3 regions of the Paenibacillus sp. DP01 genome follow, and region 3 is predicted to be linked to each of the others. Evidence: a T-box and tRNA genes for the amino acid it is inferred to sense, from the RefSeq annotation. Region 3 holds a T-box; the other regions hold tRNA genes.
The links. The T-box of region 3 lies ahead of tyrS (tyrosine--tRNA ligase). A T-box ahead of a tRNA ligase gene usually reads a tRNA of that ligase, here a tRNA-Tyr.
Positions count from the first base shown of each region.

Region 1 (2,171 bases), 2.6 Mb from region 3:
CGTACCGGCCCTAAGAACTTATATTGAAAATTTCTGTTCGCATTACGGAATCGAAGTGCATTTTCAATGTACTTTACGTAAACGCCTTGATATCCGAAAAGAAATAGCAATCTATAGAATTGTACAGGAAGCACTGACGAATGTGGCTAAATACGCAGATGTAGCAGAAGCATACGTTGATGTAGAGGATCAAGACGAAATAATAAAAGTAACTATTCGGGATGAGGGTATGGGCTTCTCTGGAGAATCCAAAGGAGAGGGAGTTGGATTGTTCAGCATGGAAGAACGAGCTAGAGGAGTAGGCGGCTTCTTGAGCATGACCTCTGCTTCAAATCAGGGAACCTCCATACAGCTGACCATACCAGTGTAAAACCTGTGTACTAGATCAGTTATCGGTGTATACTCACTGCAGGAGCAGAAGGAATACACCGATAGCAAGGATTATCGATAGTCAACACTTTGTAGAATCTATGGAAGATAAACATACAAAAAAAGAGAGAGCTCTGTCCCCAGACAGGCTCTCTTTATTTATAAGGTGTCACCACTGAGGCAACAAGAATCCGCTATAGCAAAAAGCGGGTGATGGGAATCGAACCCACGCTACCAGCTTGGAAGGCTGGAGTTCTACCATTGAACTACACCCGCAAATCAGTATCGGGATGACACGATTTGAACATGCGACCCCCTGGTCCCAAACCAGGTGCTCTACCAAGCTGAGCTACATCCCGACATTATACACTTTTTAATAAATGGCGCGCCCTGAGAGATTCGAACTCCCGGCCTTTTGATTCGTAGTCAAACGCTCTATCCAGCTGAGCTAAGGGCGCATATTTAGTTCCATAATGAGCAGTCAAGGCGCCACCCAGATTTGAACTGGGGATGAAGCTTTTGCAGAGCTTTGCCTTACCACTTGGCTATGGCGCCGTATGGATAATGGAGCGGACGACGGGAATCGAACCCGCGACCCTCGCCTTGGCAAGGCGATGCTCTACCGCTGAGCCACGTCCGCAAAATATGGTGCGGTCGAGAGGACTCGAACCTCCACGGGGGGTTAGCCCACACGGACCTGAACCGTGCGCGTCTGCCAATTCCGCCACGACCGCAAAATAACTTATAAATGGTGAGCCATGAAGGACTCGAACCTTCGACACCCTGATTAAAAGTCAGGTGCTCTACCAACTGAGCTAATGGCTCTTAATGGCTGGGGATATAGGATTTGAACCTATGCATGACGGAGTCAAAGTCCGTTGCCTTACCGCTTGGCTAATCCCCATTATGTAATCAACAGGGCGATTAATGGGACTTGCACCCACAAATGCCATAGCCACAATTCAGTACGTTAACCCATTCGTCACGACCACCATGGCAATAAAACTGGTGGAGGATGATGGATTCGAACCACCGAACCCGTAAGGGAGCAGATTTACAGTCTGATGCGTTTGGCCACTTCGCTAATCCTCCAAAATGGTGCCGGCGAGAGGACTTGAACCCCCAACCTACTGATTACAAGTCAGTTGCTCTACCAATTGAGCTACACCGGCACATTGCCAATTCCCACTTGAAAGGTGGCTCGGGACGGAATCGAACCGCCGACACGAGGATTTTCAGTCCTCTGCTCTACCGACTGAGCTACCGAGCCATGTTTTATTTTACAACTATATCATATAGTTTACACTATATGTAGTTAAAATGGCGGAACTGACGGGATTCGAACCCGCGATCTCCTGCGTGACAGGCAGGCATGTTAGGCCTCTACACCACAGTTCCAGAGGCATTTCCAATAGGAAATTAATTGCGGGGGCAGGATTTGAACCTACGACCTTCGGGTTATGAGCCCGACGAGCTACCGAACTGCTCCACCCCGCGACATCAAAGATATTTCACAATATTATTAATGGTGGAGGCTGAGGGGATCGAACCCCCGACCCTCTGCTTGTAAGGCAGATGCTCTCCCAGCTGAGCTAAGCCTCCATAATTATGACCCGTAGGGGATTCGAACCCCTGTTACCTCCGTGAAAGGGAGGTGTCTTAACCCCTTGACCAACGGGCCTTGCAAAATGAATTCTGATTTAATAATTTTGTGGCGGAGAGAGAGGGATTCGAACCCTCGCACCACTTACGCAGTCTAACCCCTTAGCAGAGGGTCCCCTTATAGCCACTTGGGTATCTCT
Region 1 is NZ_CP173059.1:439,103-441,273, reverse strand. It holds gene ACH59B_RS01965 (PAS domain-containing protein) at 1-370, shown strand, start outside; tRNA gene ACH59B_RS01960 (tRNA-Gly) at 575-645, opposite strand; tRNA gene ACH59B_RS01955 (tRNA-Pro) at 655-728, opposite strand; tRNA gene ACH59B_RS01950 (tRNA-Arg) at 751-827, opposite strand; tRNA gene ACH59B_RS01945 (tRNA-Cys) at 854-924, opposite strand; tRNA gene ACH59B_RS01940 (tRNA-Gly) at 935-1,009, opposite strand; tRNA gene ACH59B_RS01935 (tRNA-Leu) at 1,016-1,103, opposite strand; tRNA gene ACH59B_RS01930 (tRNA-Lys) at 1,119-1,194, opposite strand; tRNA gene ACH59B_RS01925 (tRNA-Gln) at 1,199-1,273, opposite strand; tRNA gene ACH59B_RS01920 (tRNA-Tyr) at 1,376-1,461, opposite strand; tRNA gene ACH59B_RS01915 (tRNA-Thr) at 1,466-1,541, opposite strand; tRNA gene ACH59B_RS01910 (tRNA-Phe) at 1,567-1,639, opposite strand; tRNA gene ACH59B_RS01905 (tRNA-Asp) at 1,691-1,767, opposite strand; tRNA gene ACH59B_RS01900 (tRNA-Met) at 1,793-1,866, opposite strand; tRNA gene ACH59B_RS01895 (tRNA-Val) at 1,896-1,971, opposite strand; tRNA gene ACH59B_RS01890 (tRNA-Glu) at 1,979-2,050, opposite strand; tRNA gene ACH59B_RS01885 (tRNA-Ser) at 2,082-2,171, opposite strand, start outside.
Region 1: it encodes a tRNA-Tyr, which carries the amino acid that the T-box ahead of tyrS (tyrosine--tRNA ligase) is inferred to sense. The anticodon was not compared.

Region 2 (2,171 bases), 1.2 Mb from region 3:
GATTAGCTACCACTTTTGTAGCAAATCCATTCCAAAGCTCAACTGGTATTTGAAAAAAGATCGGGTTCACCCTCTGGAGTTGTTGGAAGAGGAGAAAGCGCAACGGGACATCCGCCTAACTGTAAAGATGAGAATGGTAAACGATAACCAAAATGGATCCCTACGGGGCTTAAGATAAAAGGAACCAAGAAAAGAGCCGAAATCTTGCTTCAGGAAGCCAGGAAGAATTATCATATGGAAGGACAAGCACTCGCGGTTGAAAACGAAGATATGCTGCAAGAGTAAAAGCGGCTACTCCATCCGGTAATCAAAGGTGTCTTCAGCTCAAGCAATGAGTGGGGTACTAAAGCTCAAATAAAAAAAGTTCATTAGAGAATGTCTCTAATGAACTTTTTTAGTTAATACCGGCGAGAGGACTCGAACCTCCACGGTTTCCCACTCGATTTTGAGTCGAGCGCGTCTGCCATTCCGCCACGCCGGCATATTTAATTATGGAGGCGCCACCCAGATTTGAACTGGGGAATAAAGCTTTTGCAGAGCTTTGCCTTACCACTTGGCTATGGCGCCAGAATATAACTAAGCGGACGACGGGAATCGAACCCGCGACCCTCGCCTTGGCAAGGCGATGCTCTACCGCTGAGCCACGTCCGCATAAGATGGCTGGGGATATAGGATTTGAACCTATGCATGACGGAGTCAAAGTCCGTTGCCTTACCGCTTGGCTAATCCCCAATAAGAAAGGGCGGCCGATGGGGCTTGAACCCACGAATGCCGGAGTCACAGTCCGGTGCGTTAACCACTTCGCCACGACCGCCACAGGAAAAGAAGTAATTGGCAGGGGCAGCAGGAATTGAACCCACACCAACGGTTTTGGAGACCGTTGTTCTACCTTTAAACTATGCCCCTATAAAACTGGTGGAGGATGATGGATTCGAACCACCGAACCCGTAAGGGAGCAGATTTACAGTCTGATGCGTTTGGCCACTTCGCTAATCCTCCAAAATGGTGCCGGCGAGAGGACTTGAACCCCCAACCTACTGATTACAAGTCAGTTGCTCTACCAATTGAGCTACACCGGCACAAAAACTATTCAATTAAAAGTGGCTCGGGACGGAATCGAACCGCCGACACGAGGATTTTCAGTCCTCTGCTCTACCGACTGAGCTACCGAGCCTCACAATAGAGCTCTTTATCAAGCAATGTATTACTAATGGCGGAACTGACGGGATTCGAACCCGCGATCTCCTGCGTGACAGGCAGGCATGTTAGGCCTCTACACCACAGTTCCATAATAGATTTAAATTGGTTGCGGGGGCAGGATTTGAACCTGCGACCTTCGGGTTATGAGCCCGACGAGCTACCGAACTGCTCCACCCCGCGACAGTAATAAGTATTTACTTTTTAAATGGTGGAGGCTGAGGGGATCGAACCCCCGACCCTCTGCTTGTAAGGCAGATGCTCTCCCAGCTGAGCTAAGCCTCCTCAACGGAACACTTCTTATATTATACCACAACAAACTTTTTATTGCAACTTTTTGTGGTTATTTTTTTATGACCCGTAGGGGATTCGAACCCCTGTTACCTCCGTGAAAGGGAGGTGTCTTAACCCCTTGACCAACGGGCCATACTATAAAATAATTCTGGCGGAGAGAGAGGGATTCGAACCCTCGAGACGCTTTTGGCGCCTACACGATTTCCAATCGTGCTCCTTCGGCCAACTCGGACACCTCTCCATATGGCTCCCCGAACAGGACTCGAACCTGTGACAACTCGATTAACAGTCGAGTGCTCTACCAACTGAGCTATCAGGGAATATTAACATTTGTTTCAAGGTTACACCCTGAAAACTGGATCCGAAACTTCATTGCGTCTTATCTTAGGATAAGCCCTCGACCGATTAGTATTGGTCAGCTCCATGCATTACTGCACTTCCACCCCCAACCTATCTACCTCGTCGTCTTCAAGGGGTCTTACATACTGGGAAATCTCATCTTGAGGGGGGCTTCACGCTTAGATGCTTTCAGCGCTTATCCCTTCCGTACATAGCTACCCAGCGGTGCTCCTGGCGGAACAACTGGTACACCAGCGGTACGTCCATCCCGGTCCTCTCGTACTAAGGACAGCTCCTCTCAAATTTCCTACGCCCACGACAGATAGGGACCGAACTGTCTC
Region 2 is NZ_CP173059.1:4,722,131-4,724,301, forward strand. It holds tRNA gene ACH59B_RS20835 (tRNA-Leu) at 403-481, opposite strand; tRNA gene ACH59B_RS20840 (tRNA-Cys) at 493-567, opposite strand; tRNA gene ACH59B_RS20845 (tRNA-Gly) at 580-651, opposite strand; tRNA gene ACH59B_RS20850 (tRNA-Gln) at 658-732, opposite strand; tRNA gene ACH59B_RS20855 (tRNA-His) at 742-814, opposite strand; tRNA gene ACH59B_RS20860 (tRNA-Trp) at 833-906, opposite strand; tRNA gene ACH59B_RS20865 (tRNA-Tyr) at 914-999, opposite strand; tRNA gene ACH59B_RS20870 (tRNA-Thr) at 1,004-1,079, opposite strand; tRNA gene ACH59B_RS20875 (tRNA-Phe) at 1,102-1,174, opposite strand; tRNA gene ACH59B_RS20880 (tRNA-Asp) at 1,212-1,288, opposite strand; tRNA gene ACH59B_RS20885 (tRNA-Met) at 1,304-1,380, opposite strand; tRNA gene ACH59B_RS20890 (tRNA-Val) at 1,407-1,482, opposite strand; tRNA gene ACH59B_RS20895 (tRNA-Glu) at 1,552-1,623, opposite strand; tRNA gene ACH59B_RS20900 (tRNA-Ser) at 1,641-1,732, opposite strand; tRNA gene ACH59B_RS20905 (tRNA-Asn) at 1,736-1,811, opposite strand; rRNA gene ACH59B_RS20910 (23S ribosomal RNA) at 1,877-2,171, opposite strand, start outside.
Region 2: it encodes a tRNA-Tyr, which carries the amino acid that the T-box ahead of tyrS (tyrosine--tRNA ligase) is inferred to sense. The anticodon was not compared.

Region 3 (2,171 bases):
AAGCGCTCCAGGCGCAGAGATAGTAAAATTTCTTTGACCTTGCGGTCATCCGTACGATCAAGATTTAAAAAGACACGACGTGCAAGCTGCTGGGTAAGAGTACTCCCTCCAGTTTGTACGGATTCATGTAGTGCCTTTTGCTTCACAGCACGCAGCGTTCCCGACAAATCGACACCTTTATGCTCGTAAAAATGGTTATCTTCAATAGCAATGACTGCGTCAATGACGAGCTGAGGAATCTCCTTAAATGTAACAGGTCTTCGATCTTCCTCGGTCCGAAGCTGCCCGATGGGAGAGCCATCATTGAAATAAGCGAAGCCTGTAATTGCATTTTTATCTACTTCCTGTAGAATCGTAGATCTGGAACGCACGGGCTCGTTTTTTACAATAGAAGCAATATAGCCGGCGGCGGTTCCTCCTGCGAATAGTGCTCCCATAAAACCGATGATGACGACCCACTTTATGACACGGCCGAGCCTTCGCATGGTTCTCCGTAAGCGGGAAGGCTTTGGCTCTGATACATTGTTTTTTTCTTCAACCATTAAGTCTTCCTCCTTTATAACAGCCATTATTATAGCATAAAATTACAAAATGAACCCATATGCTAAAAAGCCTGTCTTTTGGTGTCGTTGACTACATAAAAACAGTGTGTTATAAATAGGTCAAAGTAAATATCGTGAAAAGCAGAGAAAGACTTCAGTAGAAGGCGGAATCACGTTGTGCAGAGAGCCGATGGGTGGTGTGAATCGGTAGCGTCCCTCCTTTGAATTACCGTCTGGAGCTGTCTGGATGAATGGAAGGCTTTTGCAGGTTTGCGAAGCTCATCATAGTAATCCGGTACCGGGTGTAGACCCGTTATAGGAATGAAGTGAAAGAAACGTTTGCTTTTGCATACGTTTCTTTAATTAGGGTGGTAACGCGAGCAGCTCCTTCTCGTCCCTTGGGATGAAAGGGGCTTTTTGGTTTGTTAAAATAGTAATTTTTGGATGAAAAATAGGAGGGATTCAGGATGAAGTGGGAAGAATTGAAGCCTGAGCAACAGGCAGAGGTAGAACGACAACTAGAAGTGATACGTCGTGGAGTAGCGGAAATTGTACCTGAGGATGAGCTGAAGCGTAAGGTTGTTAAATCGGTTGTTAGCGGCGAGCCACTCAAAATTAAGCTGGGTCTGGATCCGTCTGCGCCCGACATTCACATCGGACATACGGTTGTTATGCACAAACTGCGTCAGTTCCAGGAATTAGGTCATCAAGTGCAACTGATTATCGGAGATTTTACAGGCAGAATTGGTGATCCGACAGGTAAATCGGAGACCCGCAAGCAACTGACTGAGGAAGATGTACAGCGCAATGCACAAACATACAAGGAACAAATCTTTAAGATTCTCGATCCTGAAAAGACAAAGGTATACTACAATTCCGAATGGTTAGGACCGATGTCTTTTGCGGATGTGGTAACCCTGTCTGCCAAAGTAACGGTTGCCCGTATGTTGGAGCGGGATGATTTTACAAAAAGATACCAAAACGGCTTGCCAATCAGCATCCATGAGTTCTTTTACCCGCTGATGCAGGGCATGGACTCCGTGGCTCTCCAAAGCGATATAGAATTGGGAGGGACAGATCAAAAGTTTAATCTGCTGATGGGCAGAACCCTGCAAAAAGAATACGGAGTGGAGCCGCAGGCAACTATTACATTACCACTGCTTGAGGGTCTTGATGGCGTTCAGAAGATGAGCAAAAGTTTGGGGAACTACATTGGTGTGGATGAGGAGCCAAACGAAATTTACGGTAAATCGATGTCCGTTCCTGACGAGCTGATGCTGAAATATTTTGAGCTTGCAACGGATATTACCAATGAGGAGCTGGCAGAGCTGGCGAAAGGTGTTAAGGAGGGTTCAGTGCATCCACGTGATGCCAAAATGAAACTGGCCGGAACATTAGTCCGCATGTACCACGGTGAAGAGGCGGCGGAAGCGGCCAAGCAGCATTTTGTGACCGTATTCCAACAACGTGCGCTTCCTGACGATATTGAAGAATTCACTTTGACAGCTGATCAGTTAGAAGAAGGCGGCATTCGTGTGATCCAGTTGCTGACTCATCTAGGCTTTGCAGCATCTAACGGTGAGGCCAAGCGTAGTATTCAGCAGGGGTCAGTTAAAATTAATGAAGAGA
Region 3 is NZ_CP173059.1:3,555,407-3,557,577, reverse strand. It holds gene ACH59B_RS15715 (transglycosylase domain-containing protein) at 1-542, opposite strand, end outside; T-box leader at 678-944, shown strand; gene tyrS (tyrosine--tRNA ligase) at 1,010-2,171, shown strand, end outside.